Regions from separate parts of the Paenibacillus macerans genome, predicted to be linked through region 2. Evidence: a T-box and tRNA genes for the amino acid it is inferred to sense, from the RefSeq annotation. Region 2 holds a T-box; the other holds one or more tRNA genes.
What was found. The T-box of region 2 lies ahead of tyrS (tyrosine--tRNA ligase). A T-box ahead of a tRNA ligase gene usually reads a tRNA of that ligase, here a tRNA-Tyr.

Region 1: it encodes a tRNA-Tyr, which carries the amino acid that the T-box ahead of tyrS (tyrosine--tRNA ligase) is inferred to sense. The anticodon was not compared.

The regions. Positions count from the first base shown of each region.
Region 1 covers NZ_UGSI01000002.1:1,204,537-1,211,741, reverse strand. The annotation lists gene DYE26_RS28620 (DMT family transporter) at 1-30, shown strand, start outside; gene DYE26_RS28615 (dihydrofolate reductase family protein) at 125-445, opposite strand; gene DYE26_RS28610 (ArsR/SmtB family transcription factor) at 800-1,126, opposite strand; tRNA gene DYE26_RS28605 (tRNA-Leu) at 1,410-1,489, opposite strand; tRNA gene DYE26_RS28600 (tRNA-Leu) at 1,511-1,596, opposite strand; tRNA gene DYE26_RS28595 (tRNA-Cys) at 1,608-1,681, opposite strand; tRNA gene DYE26_RS28590 (tRNA-Gly) at 1,693-1,767, opposite strand; tRNA gene DYE26_RS28585 (tRNA-Gln) at 1,775-1,849, opposite strand; tRNA gene DYE26_RS28580 (tRNA-His) at 1,864-1,939, opposite strand; tRNA gene DYE26_RS28575 (tRNA-Trp) at 1,962-2,035, opposite strand; tRNA gene DYE26_RS28570 (tRNA-Tyr) at 2,048-2,133, opposite strand; tRNA gene DYE26_RS28565 (tRNA-Thr) at 2,137-2,212, opposite strand; tRNA gene DYE26_RS28560 (tRNA-Phe) at 2,233-2,308, opposite strand; tRNA gene DYE26_RS28555 (tRNA-Asp) at 2,326-2,402, opposite strand; tRNA gene DYE26_RS28550 (tRNA-Met) at 2,476-2,549, opposite strand; tRNA gene DYE26_RS28545 (tRNA-Val) at 2,565-2,640, opposite strand; tRNA gene DYE26_RS28540 (tRNA-Glu) at 2,756-2,827, opposite strand; tRNA gene DYE26_RS28535 (tRNA-Ser) at 2,902-2,993, opposite strand; tRNA gene DYE26_RS28530 (tRNA-Asn) at 3,066-3,138, opposite strand; rRNA gene DYE26_RS28525 (23S ribosomal RNA) at 3,348-6,406, opposite strand; tRNA gene DYE26_RS28520 (tRNA-Ala) at 6,616-6,691, opposite strand; tRNA gene DYE26_RS28515 (tRNA-Ile) at 6,789-6,865, opposite strand; rRNA gene rrf (5S ribosomal RNA) at 6,903-7,019, opposite strand; rRNA gene DYE26_RS28505 (16S ribosomal RNA) at 7,123-7,205, opposite strand, start outside.
Region 2 covers NZ_UGSI01000001.1:282,971-290,175, forward strand. The annotation lists gene DYE26_RS01295 (penicillin-binding protein 1A) at 1-2,916, opposite strand, end outside; T-box leader at 3,047-3,312, shown strand; gene tyrS (tyrosine--tRNA ligase) at 3,384-4,637, shown strand; gene DYE26_RS01305 (hypothetical protein) at 4,915-6,075, shown strand; gene DYE26_RS01310 (hypothetical protein) at 6,547-7,205, shown strand, end outside.

The DNA of each region.
Region 1 (7,205 bases), on a different contig from region 2:
CCCAAACTGAATGAATGCAATCGGACTTAATCAGGCATGCCACAAATAATACAGGCTTATCTTTTAGCGATAAGCCTGTGAAGTTTCAATCGAACTTGATATTATTTTTGATAATGCAATCCGATTACAGCGCTTCCAGTTCCCGGGCGAGCGTTTCCTCGTCTGTGACCAGGATTTGCTCCGAGTTTCTCCATACTAAATCCACATCGGAATGAGAGATGACCACTTTGGGAATTTCGTTCATCCGCCGCGCTATCGCCCGTTCCAGATCATTGGACGAATTTTCCGCCTGCTGCCAATACTCGGCCAGTGAGGCGTAACTATTTTTCCCCACCATGATTGTGTCTACCGTATTGTAATACTCCAAATAATCCTCTAAAATCTCTTCGCTCAGCATCATCCACAGGTGTTCATCCGATACCACGCTATCCAGCGACAGCTGCATAGTTAAAATGATCTTCCCGATCTCTTGCGATCAACTCCCCAACTTAAAGTAATATCTGCGGAATACTATATCATCTCTCTCGTTCGAGCGTTTCTCACAAATTGCTGACTTGGGGCGTTCATTGGTGCGGAACGATGAGCCGCAGTAACATGCCGACCTGTGGAATGCGGTAACCTCCGGCTTGCTGGATATTTAAAACCATCAATCCGTTTAAGAACCGACAAATAGCAGGAAATCAGCTCATCAAGCTCGTCCGCCGCAACTTACAGTAACTTTCAGTGTTTGTCAACTTCTAATCTTAAAGGAAAACTGGCCGCAAAGGGAACGCCCCTAATGCCGCCAGTTCTGCTCTTACTAATGTTTATTATTGGGATTCATCAAATCTTGAAGGTAAGCATCCAAGCGATCGAACCTCTCGTTCCATATATGACGATAGGAATCCAGCCATTCGTCCATTTCCTGAAAAGGCTCCGGCCGCAGCTGATAAATCCGGCGATTCGCGTCTGCCTGCATATCCACGATTCCTGCATCAAGAAGCACGCGGAGATGCTTGGATACTTGAGGCTGCCGCAGCTGAAGGCGATCGGTTATTCCCCCGACAGTAAGGGGGCCTTCACGCAGTAATTCAACAATGTGTAAACGGTTAGATTCGGCAAGTGCGCTTAATACCGCTGTGTCCATATGATTCTATTTCCCATACAGCACGTTTCTTTTCTTAAAATAAAAGGTGGTCATTTCTCTAGTTATCACCGACTCGGGCTTCTTTCAAGACCCGAAATCGCACTGTATGGCTACCTCCTAACTCCAATATTTTATTGCATCAGTCGCTTAAAATATACATAAAACAGAATATTCCTGTCAAGGAATGGACGCTCATTGGAGGCTTTAGCTTTATGCTGTGAATGTCTCGATATGCAAAAAGTCCTCAGGATGAATCTCCAGAGGACTTCCAATACGTTATTGATGCCGGTGAGAGGACTCGAACCTCCACGGTTTCCCTCACGATTTTGAGTCGCGCGCGTCTGCCAATTCCGCCACACCGGCAAATATAAAATATATACAAAGTGCGGAAGACCAGACTTGAACTGGTACGGTAGTCACCTACCGCAGGATTTTAAGTCCTGTGCGTCTGCCGATTCCGCCACTCCCGCAAATAAAAATATGGAGGCGCCACCCAGATTCGAACTGGGGATAAAGCTTTTGCAGAGCTGTGCCTTACCACTTGGCTATGGCGCCAAAGATAAAAATGGAGCGGACGACGGGAATCGAACCCGCGACCCTCGCCTTGGCAAGGCGATGCTCTACCGCTGAGCCACGTCCGCTTATAAATGGCTGGGGATATAGGATTCGAACCTATGCATGACGGAGTCAAAGTCCGTTGCCTTACCGCTTGGCTAATCCCCAATAAAGTTGAAATATGGGGCGATCGATGGGGATCGAACCCACGAATGCCGGAGCCACAATCCGGTGCGTTAACCACTTCGCCACGACCGCCATATTATTCAAGTTTCAAAACTGGCAGGGGCAGCAGGAATTGAACCCACACTAACGGTTTTGGAGACCGCTGTTCTACCTTTAAACTATGCCCCTATTAGATAAAACTGGTGGAGGCTGATGGATTCGAACCACCGAACTCGTCAGAGAACAGATTTACAGTCTGCTGCGTTTGGCCACTTCGCTAAGCCTCCACGTGGTGCCGGCGAGAGGACTTGAACCCCCAACCTACTGATTACAAGTCAGTTGCTCTACCAATTGAGCTACACCGGCTTTTAATTTTTGTTTTTTAATGGTGGCTCGGGACGGAATCGAACCGCCGACACGAGGATTTTCAGTCCTCTGCTCTACCGACTGAGCTACCGAGCCTTGCAATTAGTTATAAATGGCGGAGCCGACGGGATTCGAACCCGCGGTCTCCTGCGTGACAGGCAGGCATGTTAGGCCTCTACACCACGGCTCCACACTGATAAATTGCCAACTCCACAAACCGATTCGAGCAAGCCTAAGCTCCTCATTACTAATTATGGAGTTAATTGCGGGGGCAGGATTTGAACCTGCGGCCTTCGGGTTATGAGCCCGACGAGCTACCGGGCTGCTCCACCCCGCGTCGTTATATACAATATGGTGGAGGCTGAGGGGATCGAACCCCCGACCCTCTGCTTGTAAGGCAGATGCTCTCCCAGCTGAGCTAAGCCTCCATGGAAAAGACAAATCTTATTGTACCAGATAACATAGCAACAAATCAAGTACTTCTGTAAATAAACCTCTTCCCAAGGGGTTCTTAACCCCATTTGAAACATATTAAGAAAGCAATGACCCGTAGGGGATTCGAACCCCTGTTACCTCCGTGAAAGGGAGGTGTCTTAACCCCTTGACCAACGGGCCGTATGATTTATGCCGGGCCCCCGAAAAGTAATCGGAAACTCCATCATAGCCATAACTTCACTTTTTGGGTGTTATGGCGGAGAGAGAGGGATTCGAACCCTCGAGACGCTTGTGACGCCTACACGATTTCCAATCGTGCTCCTTCGGCCAACTCGGACACCTCTCCACGTGTTTTTGGGCCCCCAGAAAGTAATCGGTATAAGTTTAGAAGCAAACCCACACTTTCTGGGGACTATGACTCCCCGAACAGGACTCGAACCTGTGACAACTCGATTAACAGTCGAGTGCTCTACCGACTGAGCTATCAGGGAACATTAATTAAGTTTTCAAGGCGTTAATCCTTGAAAACTGGATACGAAACTTGATTTGCGTGTTAGCCCCTATTCAGTTCCCGGGGTCCCCGAAAAGTAATCGGAATTACCTACGAAGCCTCGCGTCACTTTTTGGGGTATATTTTTGGGCCCCGCCAAAGTACTCGGACTCAGCTTCGAAGCTTCACGTCACTTTGGTGGGTAGAGTTTTGGATAAGCCCTCGACCGATTAGTACCTGTCAGCTCCATGCATTGCTGCACTTCCACCTCAGGCCTATCAACCTCGTCGTCTTCAAGGGGTCTTACTAATTGGGAAATCTCATCTTGAGGGGGGCTTCACGCTTAGATGCTTTCAGCGCTTATCCCGTCCGCACTTAGCTACCCAGCTGTGCTCCTGGCGGAACAACTGGTACACCAGCGGTGCGTCCATCCCGGTCCTCTCGTACTAAGGACAGCTCCTCTCAAATTTCCTGCGCCCACGACAGATAGGGACCGAACTGTCTCACGACGTTCTGAACCCAGCTCGCGTACCGCTTTAATGGGCGAACAGCCCAACCCTTGGGACCTACTTCAGCCCCAGGATGCGATGAGCCGACATCGAGGTGCCAAACCTCCCCGTCGATGTGGACTCTTGGGGGAGATAAGCCTGTTATCCCCAGGGTAGCTTTTATCCGTTGAGCGATGGCCCTTCCATGCGGTACCACCGGATCACTAAGCCCGACTTTCGTCCCTGCTCGACTTGTCAGTCTCGCAGTCAAGCTCCCTTTTGCCTTTGCACTCTGCGAATGATTTCCAACCATTCTGAGGGAACCTTGGGGCGCCTCCGTTACTCTTTAGGAGGCGACCGCCCCAGTCAAACTGCCCGCCTGACACGGTCCCCGTACCGGATCACGGTACCGGGTTAGAACTCCGATACGATCAGGGTGGTATCCCAACGGCGCCTCCATGGAAGCTTGCGCTCCCACTTCTTAGGCTCCCACCTATCCTGTACAAATCGTATCAAAGTCCAATATCAAGCTGCAGTAAAGCTCCATGGGGTCTTTCCGTCTTGTCGCGGGTAACCTGCATCTTCACAGGTATTAAAATTTCACCGGATCTCTCGTTGAGACAGCGCCCAAGTCGTTACGCCATTCGTGCGGGTCAGAATTTACCTGACAAGGAATTTCGCTACCTTAGGACCGTTATAGTTACGGCCGCCGTTTACTGGGGCTTCGGTTCACAGCTTCGGATTACTCCTAACCGCTCCCCTTAACCTTCCAGCACCGGGCAGGCGTCAGCCCGTATACTTCGCCTTGCGGCTTCGCACAGACCTGTGTTTTTGCTAAACAGTCGCTTGGGCCTTTTCACTGCGGCCCCCTCGGGCTATAAACCCTACCGGGGCACCCCTTCTCCCGAAGTTACGGGGTCATTTTGCCGAGTTCCTTAACGAGAGTTCTTCCGCGCGCCTTAGAATTCTCTTCTCGCCTACCTGTGTCGGTTTGCGGTACGGGCACCTTCTCCTGGCTAGAGGCTTTTCTCGGCAGTGTGAGATCATGACCTTCGGTACTGTAAATTTTCCCTCCCCATCACAGCCCAGCCTTACGGTGTGCGGATTTGCCTACACACCAGCCTCACTGCTTGGACGGGGCATTCCATCGCCCCGCGTCACTACCCTCCTGCGTCACCCCATCGCTCATAGCGGATTACGGTGGTACAGGAATTTCAACCTGTTGTCCTTCGACTACGCCTTTCGGCCTCGCCTTAGGTCCCGACTTACCCTGAGCGGACGAACCTTCCTCAGGAACCCTTAGGCTTTCGGCGGATCAGATTCTCACTGATCTTTTCGTTACTCATACCGGCATTCTCACTTGTGTACTCTCCAGCGCTCCTTACGGTACACCTTCAACGCATACACAACGCTCCCCTACCCCCGAATCGACTTCACTCCTGCTTCGAAGTCCTGTGTTTAACCCCGAGGTGCATTTGGCCGAAACCTTTGAACAATATTCATCGGTTGCTTTCGGCAAAAATGTACCTGGTTATCACCGCCTCAAAGAAGCAGTGAAGTCGATTCAAGCCATAGCTTCGGTGGTGTGTTTAGCCCCGTTACATTTTCGGCGCAGAGTCACTCGACCAGTGAGCTATTACGCACTCTTTAAATGGTGGCTGCTTCTAAGCCAACATCCTGGTTGTCTGTGCAACTCCACATCCTTTCCCACTTAACACACACTTGGGGACCTTAGCTGATGGTCTGGGCTGTTTCCCTTTTGACAATGGATCTTAGCACTCACTGTCTGACTCCCGGCGAATCAGTCTATGGCATTCGGAGTTTGACTGAGCTTGGTAACCCTTGCGGGCCCCGCACCCAATCAGTGCTCTACCTCCACGACTGTCACACCGAGGCTAGCCCTAAAGCTATTTCGGGGAGAACCAGCTATCTCCGAGTTCGATTGGAATTTCTCCGCTACCCCCACCTCATCCCCGCACTTTTCAACGTACGTGGGTTCGGGCCTCCAGTGCGTGTTACCGCACCTTCACCCTGGACAGGGGTAGATCACACGGTTTCGGGTCTACGCCTGCAAACTAAATTCGCCCTATTCAGACTCGCTTTCGCTGCGGCTCCGCTTTCTCAGCTTAACCTTGCTTGCAAACGTAACTCGCCGGTTCATTCTACAAAAGGCACGCCATCACCCATATAGAGGGCTCTGACTTCTTGTAAGCACACGGTTTCAGGTTCTCTTTCACTCCCCTTCCGGGGTGCTTTTCACCTTTCCCTCACGGTACTGCTTCACTATCGGTCGCTAGGGAGTATTTAGCCTTACCAGATGGTCCTGGCAGATTCATACGGGGTTTCACGTGCCCCGCACTACTCGGGATCCGTCTCGGAGGGCGGAGACTTTCGATTACAGGGCTTTTACCTTCTCTGGCCGGCCTTTCCAGACCTGTTCGTCTAACCTCCGCCTTTGTAACTCCATGTGAGACGTCCCACAACCCCGAAGAGCAAGCTCTTCGGTTTAGGCTAATCCGCGTTCGCTCGCCGCTACTGACGGAATCACTTTTGTTTTCTCTTCCTCAGGGTACTTAGATGTTTCAGTTCCCCTGGTATGCCTCTTCACCACCTATGGATTCAGTGATGAGTGACTAGGTATTACCCTAGCCGGGTTTCCCCATTCGGACATCCCCGGATCGATGCTTGCTTACAGCTCCCCGAGGCAGTTTCGTTGTTCGCCACGTCCTTCTTCGGCTCCTAGCGCCTAGGCATCCTCCGTGTGCTCTTAGTAGCTTAACCATGATTTTTCCCGAAGAAAAAATATCAAACCACTAATATCTTCACTTGTGTTGACACAAGTTCAGCTAAAAGGATTGTTCTAAAACGCAAATTTCGTTTCGTTATCCAGTTTTCAAGGATCAAGTTTCTTCGCCGTTTTACCGGCGGAAGAATATCTTATCATCTCCTGCCTTACCGTTCAACCGGTAAGTGTTGGAAACAATAAAGTATGGTGGAGCCAAGGAGGATCGAACTCCTGACCTCCTGCTTGCAAGGCAGGCGCTCTCCCAGCTGAGCTATGGCCCCATAGATTTATCCCAAAATTAACACCTGCTGTGAAGGCGATTCCGAATGAATTATCGGCGACTTCTACCAAAAAATGCAGCACATGTTATGGGATTTATGGTGGGCCCTAGTGGACTCGAACCACCGACCTCACCCTTATCAGGGGTGCGCTCTAACCAACTGAGCTAAGGGCCCATAACAATATTTATTTATGCACCCAAAAATGGGCTGCGCTTGGCGACGTCCTACTCTCCCAGGACCCTTCGGTCCAAGTACCATCGGCGCTGGAGGGCTTAACGGTCGTGTTCGGGATGGGTACGCGTGGAACCCCTCCGCCATCATCACCAAACGCATGAGAGTTTGAACTCTCAAAACTGACCAACGAGTGAGTAAGTTCGCTAACCTAAGTTAGCTATTTGAATGCTTCCATCGCAGGAAGCGATTCTCCATAGAAAGGAGGTGATCCAGCCGCACCTTCCGATACGGCTACCTTGTTACGACTTCACCCCAATCATCTACCCCACCTTCGGCGGCT
Region 2 (7,205 bases):
AGCCGGGTTGGCTTCCCAGCTTGCCGTAAACCCTCGTTCGTCCTTCTTAATGCTCACCTGGGCGGGAGAAGCGGGGAGCGAACCGTCCGTGCCATTCTCCCCGGCCGTTCCCCCATCTTCCGGCGTTTCGCCGCTGCTGTCCGGAGGCGTGACGCCTTCCGGGTTTATGCCTCCCAATAAACCGACAACCGCGCTAGGTTCCGACTCCTTGCCGGCTACGTCCACGGCCGTAACGTAATAAGAAGTGGCCGGGCCGGCGGCGTTGGCGTCGGTGATCGACAAATCGTCGCCGATGAGCGCCGCTTTGCCGGTATATTGGAACTCCACCCCGTCATCCGAGCGGTACAGTCGGTAGCCGACAACGTCTTTTTCGCTGTTCGCGCCAAACGTTACCGTGGCCGTGCTTCCGTTTATCTTGAGCGCGACGCCCCCCGGGGACGCCGGGGCATTGCCGTCGTCGGTGCGCGGGTCAGGCTTATACGGCGCGTCCTCGCCGGCGTCCCTCGGCATGTAGTAACTCAGCGATCTGTGGCTGCCCTTCATGACGGAAAACGCGTTCTGCAGCTCTTTCACCAGCTCGGCGATCGGCTTCTCGCGGCGAACGACCACTTTTTCGCGCTGCATATCGGACGGCGTCGTTTCCAGGGGAACGTAGTTCACCCCATCGTAAGTGACATATTTCGCCCGTACCAGAACGTCCTCGGATTTGGTCGGGACGTATTTGGCGTTGAAGATATCCGTCACCAGCTTGCCGGCCTGCTGCGTCAATTGGGTCGGCAGTTTGCCGCTATAGCCGGAGACCGTTTTGGTGACGATTCCGTCCGGCTTTTTGAATTCCTTCGTGGCAAACAGGTCCGGTTCGTTTGCGGTGACCTCGTTCATGACGAGCGACCATATTTTCCGGGCCCGCGATTTACCGGCATCGGAGAGCGTGTTTACGGAATCGCGATAGCCGATCCATACGCCGAGCGTAACGTCCGGCGAGTAGCCCATAAACCAGACGTCCGCGTAATTTTGCGTGGTGCCGGTTTTGCCGACGACGGGAATTTTTCCGTAGTTTTTAAAGTCTCTTTTGATCGAACTGCCCGTCCCGTCCCGAATGACGGTGCGCAGCATATCGGTCATCAAATAGGCGGTTTGCTCGGAAAACACCTGCTTCGGTTCGTTCTTGTGCTTGTAAACGACCTTTCCTTTGGCATCGACGATTTTTTCGATCATATAGGCGTCGACGAACTTTCCGCCGTTCGGGATCGCGCTGTAGGCGTTCGTCAGTTCCTCTACGGTAACGCCGTATTTCAGACCGCCGAGCACGCCGGTTTGCGCATTGTAATCCTCGTCTTCGAGGGTGGTGATCCCGAGTTTTTTCGCGAAATCCCAAGCTTTGTCAATCCCGACGATGTTGTTGAACACCTTGAGCGCCGGGATGTTGCGGGATTCGTTAAGCGCCGTTCTCGCCGTAACCAGGCCTTTGTAGCCGCCGCTGGAGTTTACGGGGATGTGATAGCCCTTTTGGTAATCCCGCAGGATGATCGGCGAATCGTCGATGATGCTGGCCGGCTGAATCAAGCCCGCATCAAGCGCCGGCAAATAAGCGGCGATCGGCTTCATCGTGGAGCCGGGCTGCCGTTTCATTTGCGTCGCATAGTTCATTTGCTCTGTATAGAAATCGCGTCCCTCGATCATGCCCAAAATCGCGCCGGTATCATTGTCGAGCATCATTGCCGCAACCTGCTCCAGGCCTTTCTTTTCACTGGATGGCGAAAAATTATCCGCATTTTCGGACACTTTGTGCATCGAGTTGTATACCTGCTTATCGATCGTGGTATACACTTTGTATCCCCCGGTCAACAGCTCCTGCCGGGCATCCTCGAGAATTTGCGGGCGGCTGGCCGCCTGTTCCTTGGTCAGCTCCGGATTGCGCAGCATCGCAAGCACGATAGCGCCTTGCCGTTCCGTCTCCAGCATCAGATAAGGGTAAGTGTCGTAAGCTTTTTTGGTTTGCTGCGCCAGCGAACCTTTCAGATCAAAAGCCAGCGCCTCCTGATACTGGGCCTGGGTAATTTTGTTCTCTTCCAGCATGCGCTGCAGCACCAGCTGTTGGCGCTTCATCGCTCTTCCGAAGGCTTCCTCGTTAAATTCCCCTTTGCCGTTAAAGGCCGAATAGGAGGAAGGAAGCTGCGGAAGTCCGGCCAAATAAGCGGTCTGCGCGATGTTCAGGTCCTCCAGATTGGAAATGTTGAAGATTCCTTTGGCCGCCGCCTTGATCCCGTAGACCTGGTATCCGTTCGATCCGTTGCCGAAGGGAACTTTGTTCAAATAAGCTGTAATGATTTCTTCCTTGGATAAAAAACGTTCCAGCCGGAGCGCCAGCAGTATTTCCTTGACCTTCCGGTCTTCCGTGCGTTCCAAATTCAGAAAGACGCGCCGCGCGAGCTGCTGGGTCAGCGTACTCCCGCCGGTCTGTACGCTCTCATGGAGCAGCCTTTGCTTTACGGCCCGGAGCGTTCCTTTAAAGTCGACCCCGATATGCTCGTTAAAATGATTGTCCTCAATCGCGATCACCGCATCGATGACCGATTGGGGGATTTGCTGGTAAGTGACCGGACGCCGGTCTTCCTCCGAGCGAAGCTGGCCGATCGCCTGCCCGTCGCGGAAATACGCGAACCCCGTCATCTCGTTATAATTGATTTTTGCTTCAATGTCGGCCCGCGACCGCACGGGATCGTCCTTGACGATCGAGGAGACGTAACCGAACACGGCGCCCCCCGCAAACAGAACTCCCGCAAATCCAAGGAGAACGAGCCAGCCTAGCGTCGCCCAGATCCAGCGGCCTTTCCTGGGCCGCCGAACCGGTTTGCCGCTCTTTGACCTGCGCTTTTTTTGCTGGCCGGAGTTGTTTTCGTTATCATGAACCATCAATGATCCTCCTTTATAAACAGCAACATTATAGCATAAAAATGGTCTATTGGTTGTTTTTTCATCCTATTTGGCTGAGGTTTGACTTCGTAAACGGGATTATGTTATAAAATAATTTAAATGCATATTTTCAAAGGCGTGGAAAGACTTAGTAGAAAGCGGAATCCCGCCGCTCAGAGAATCGGTGGTCGCTGCGAACCGAATGGGCGGATCCCTTTTGAATTACCGTCTGGAGCCGTCCGGGGGAACGCGGCCCTAAGCCGCAAGTAGTCCGGTTCCGGGATGACCGTTATAAGAATGAAGTGAAAACCGTTTCGTTTGCTTTGCTGCGGCCTGCGGCGGGTTAACGCGGTTTTAATTAGGGTGGTAACGCGAGCGCTCCTTCTCGTCCCTTGGGACGGAAGGAGCTTTTTTGCGCTTGTGGGTTTGACGGTTGTTCCAATTTTTGATCTGGAGGAGTGTTTGGTATGAAATGGGAAGAGTTGACGCCTGAGCAGCAGGCGGAGGTGGAGCGCCAGTTGAAAGTAATTTCCCGGGGGGTCGTCGAGATTGTCCCCGAGGATGAACTGAGGCAAAAGGTGATGAAATCGGTCGTCGCCGGAACGCCGCTTAAGGTCAAGCTGGGGCTTGATCCGTCGGCCCCCGATATTCACGTCGGGCACACGGTCGTAATGCAGAAGCTGCGCCAATTTCAGGAGCTCGGCCATCAGGTCCACCTCATCATCGGGGATTTTACGGGGCGGATCGGCGACCCGACCGGCAAATCGGAAACCCGCAAGCAGTTGACCGAGGAAGATGTGCTGCGGAATGCGGAAACGTACCGGCAGCAGATTTTTAAAATTTTGGATCCGGAAAAAACGAAGGTTCATTTCAACTCCGAATGGCTGGCTCCGCTGACGTTTGCCGACGTCGTCAAGCTGGCGGCCAAAGTGACGGTAGCCCGGATGCTGGAGCGGGACGACTTCACCAAACGCTACCAAAGCGGGCAACCGATCAGTATTCACGAATTTTTCTACCCGCTGATGCAGGGGATGGACTCCGTGGCGCTGGAGAGCGACATCGAGCTTGGCGGAACCGACCAGAAGTTCAACCTGCTGATGGGCCGGACGCTGCAGAAGGAATACGGCAAAGATACCCAGATCGCGATTATGACGCCGATCATCGAAGGTCTCGACGGTGTGCAGAAGATGAGCAAAAGCCTTGGCAACTACATCGGCATCGACGAGGAGCCGAACGAAATCTACGGCAAAGCGATGTCCGTGCCGGACGAGCTGATGCTGAAATATTACGAGCTGGTGACGGATTTGCCTGGAGAAGAGCTGGAGGCACTTGCGGAAGGTCTTAAAACGGGCAGCGTCCACCCGCGCGATGCGAAGATGAAGCTGGCGTTCACGCTGGTCCGGATGTACCATGGCGCAGATGCGGCGAATGCCGCGCAGGAGCATTTCGTAACGGTGTTCCAGCAGCGGGCTTTGCCGGAGGATATCGAAGAGAAGGAGATCCCCGCAGGAGAGCTGGAGGACGGGAAAATCCGCCTGATCAAGCTGCTGACGCTGATCGGTTTCGCCGCCTCAAACGGGGAAGCGAGACGCAGCATCCAGCAGGGGGCGGTTAAACTTAACGAAGAGAAGCTGACCGACCCAAACGCGGAGGTCGCTTTGTCCGGCGGGGAAGTCATTCAGGTGGGAAAACGGAAATTCGCCAAGCTGACGGTGAAATAAAAAGATTTCAACTCATTCGTTTGGAAGATTTACACATTATAGAAACGCCGGAGCGAATTGCTCCGGCGTTTTTTTCTATGGCCTGAGAGGGCGCGGCGATATTTAAAATCATGAGACGAATTTCCTGAGTTTTAATGCTTACTTAATGAGAATTTCGGCTTTCGCGGAAAAAAATTTGGGCTTTTAAAACTTTTTCGCAGGCCCATCCGTTTACGCCATGTGTCGACCGATCGGAACATAAGACACTAAAAAATAGGCGGAAGGATGGAAAGATAAAATGAAACACAATTTTTACAAGGTTTTGAGTACGGCCGCACTGGCCGCAATCATTGCCGGCGCGGGGACGGTTGGCGTAATGCGGGCTGTTCAGGCTGCTCCGGCAGCGAAGTCCGCTGTGCCGCAAGAGGCCGCACAAGCTTCACAAGCTTCACAAACTTCACAAACTTCACAAGCCGAAAAGACCGAACATGCCGGGCAAACGGCCGGTCTGAACAACGTGGATCAAAAGCTGATCGACGCCGCGCAAGCGAAGCTCAAAGAGTTTGTTAAGGAACCGGTTGCTTTCCTCAAGGCGGAAACCGCAAAGCTTGGCGATGAGGAGGCCGTTTGTTTCGTAATCAGCGAGACAAAGATGGGCTCCGAGACTTCCCCTAACGAAAATGTAACGGTAAAACGCGACGGTACGGTGGTAAATCTTTATCTTAGCACCTCGTACAAAGAACTTAACGATAACGTCAAGGCAAAGCTGGACCTCGCCTGGAAGCAGGCCTATAACAAAGATTCAAGCGGCATTGAGCGCGTGTTCGTTCATTATACAAATTCCGAATTTTATTTCACGGGGTTGGATTATACCAACATAACAGCCGCCAACGGTAAAAAAGAGTCCGTAGACCTGATAAACGGAAAACTGGATTATAGCGGCGGAAAACTGGAGGAGCAAGAAGTGCCGGCCGCAATCAATAAGGCGGCGGCCGAGGCTCTTTCCCGCGCCGGAGCGACCGCGAAGGGAAGCCCTGACGTAACCTTCGGCAACAAACCGAATGGAAAGAAAGTGTACTATTTTACGTACGGAGAGACGAATAAGGGGGAAGTGAAAGTTAACGTTGAAGAAACGACCAACCGGCTGCTCGGCCTGAGCTTGGAGGACTCGTCCCTGCTCAAGGACCTCTCCCAAGTAAGCAAGGAAAACGCGGAGGAGGAAACGAACGCCATCCGTGAAAAAGTGAACGGATACGGGTTGGACGAATTAAAGAAGGCGGCTGTAGAGCAGGCTAAAGCGATGCTGAATCTGGATTTGTCGGACTATGCCGCGAAGCGGGATGAAACATCCAAGTCTTCTTACCATAATTCGATAGTCTTTACCAAAGAAGGCGCTCCCGGCGTAACGGGTTACTTTAACGCCAAAGGGTTCTTCCACGGCTTTAATATTGAGCAATAACCTGAGTATACTTGACTGCGAATAGGCTGAGTTTTTAAGCGCAACCCGGCTCGAGCCGATTTTTGACTTGGGCCGGCTTAACCTAGAAATGGTGCTTGGCAACCGGCTACGTGAACGAGTGCCCGTCGGCTTTGAGAATAGCGGCACTTTATGTCCTTATTATCCGGAGCCTGGCATGTTCATCACCATTAGCGGCATTTTAGGTACTTATTTTCCTATGAACAGTCTGGTATGAAAGATTTTCCTTGCGACAGGGGAAAATAGCGACATAAATCGCCTCTATTTCTCTCAAATGAACGGAAATCGCCGGAATAACGCGCGTTTTTGTCCTTATGTTTTTCGTCTCAGTCCAAGTGCCAGCGTGTCGAAGGCTGAACGTACAGGACGAAGCTGTTCCGGATATCCGTTTACGCAATGTGCCGTTCAAATCGGGAACGGGCACTAAAGAAGTTAAGAGAAAGGGAAGATAAAATGAAATCCAGTTTTTACAAGGTTGTAAGCACGGCCGCCCTGGCGGCGATCATTGCCGGCACGGGAGCCATCGGCGCGACCGGGACGGTACAGGCGGCATCGGCGGCGGAAGCCGGACAAACCGAGCAAACGGGCAAAGTCAATATAAAAAATGTGGACAAGAAGCTGGTCGACGCCGCACAGGCCAAGCTCAAAGAGTGCGCCAAGGGATCGGTTTCCTTCAGCAAGGCGGAGACGACCGAATATAACGGCGAGGTAGTCAGTCTCTCCTGGCAAAAAAACGGCCAATTGTCCGGTTCGGTGTATGTGAAGCCTGACGGTAAAGTGGTTAGAGTCTATCTTGATCTAAAATACGCACAACTTAACGATACGCTGAAATCTAAGCTGAGCAGCGCCTGGAAGCAGTTATACCAAAAAGCGCCCTCCGGATTTACGAGTCTGGACGTTAATTATTTGGAAGATGGTTCTACCGATATCATGGCTTTTTGCAATAATGAGCGGATTACCCTTGTGGACGGAAAAGTGGAAAGCGGCGGCGGATCATTGAAATTGGTGCCGGCGGCAATCCAAAAAGCGGCGGCCCAGGCGCTTTCCCGCGTCGGAGCGAAGGCGAAGGGCAGTCCGAGAATATACTACAGTCTCAAGCCGAACAAGAAGAA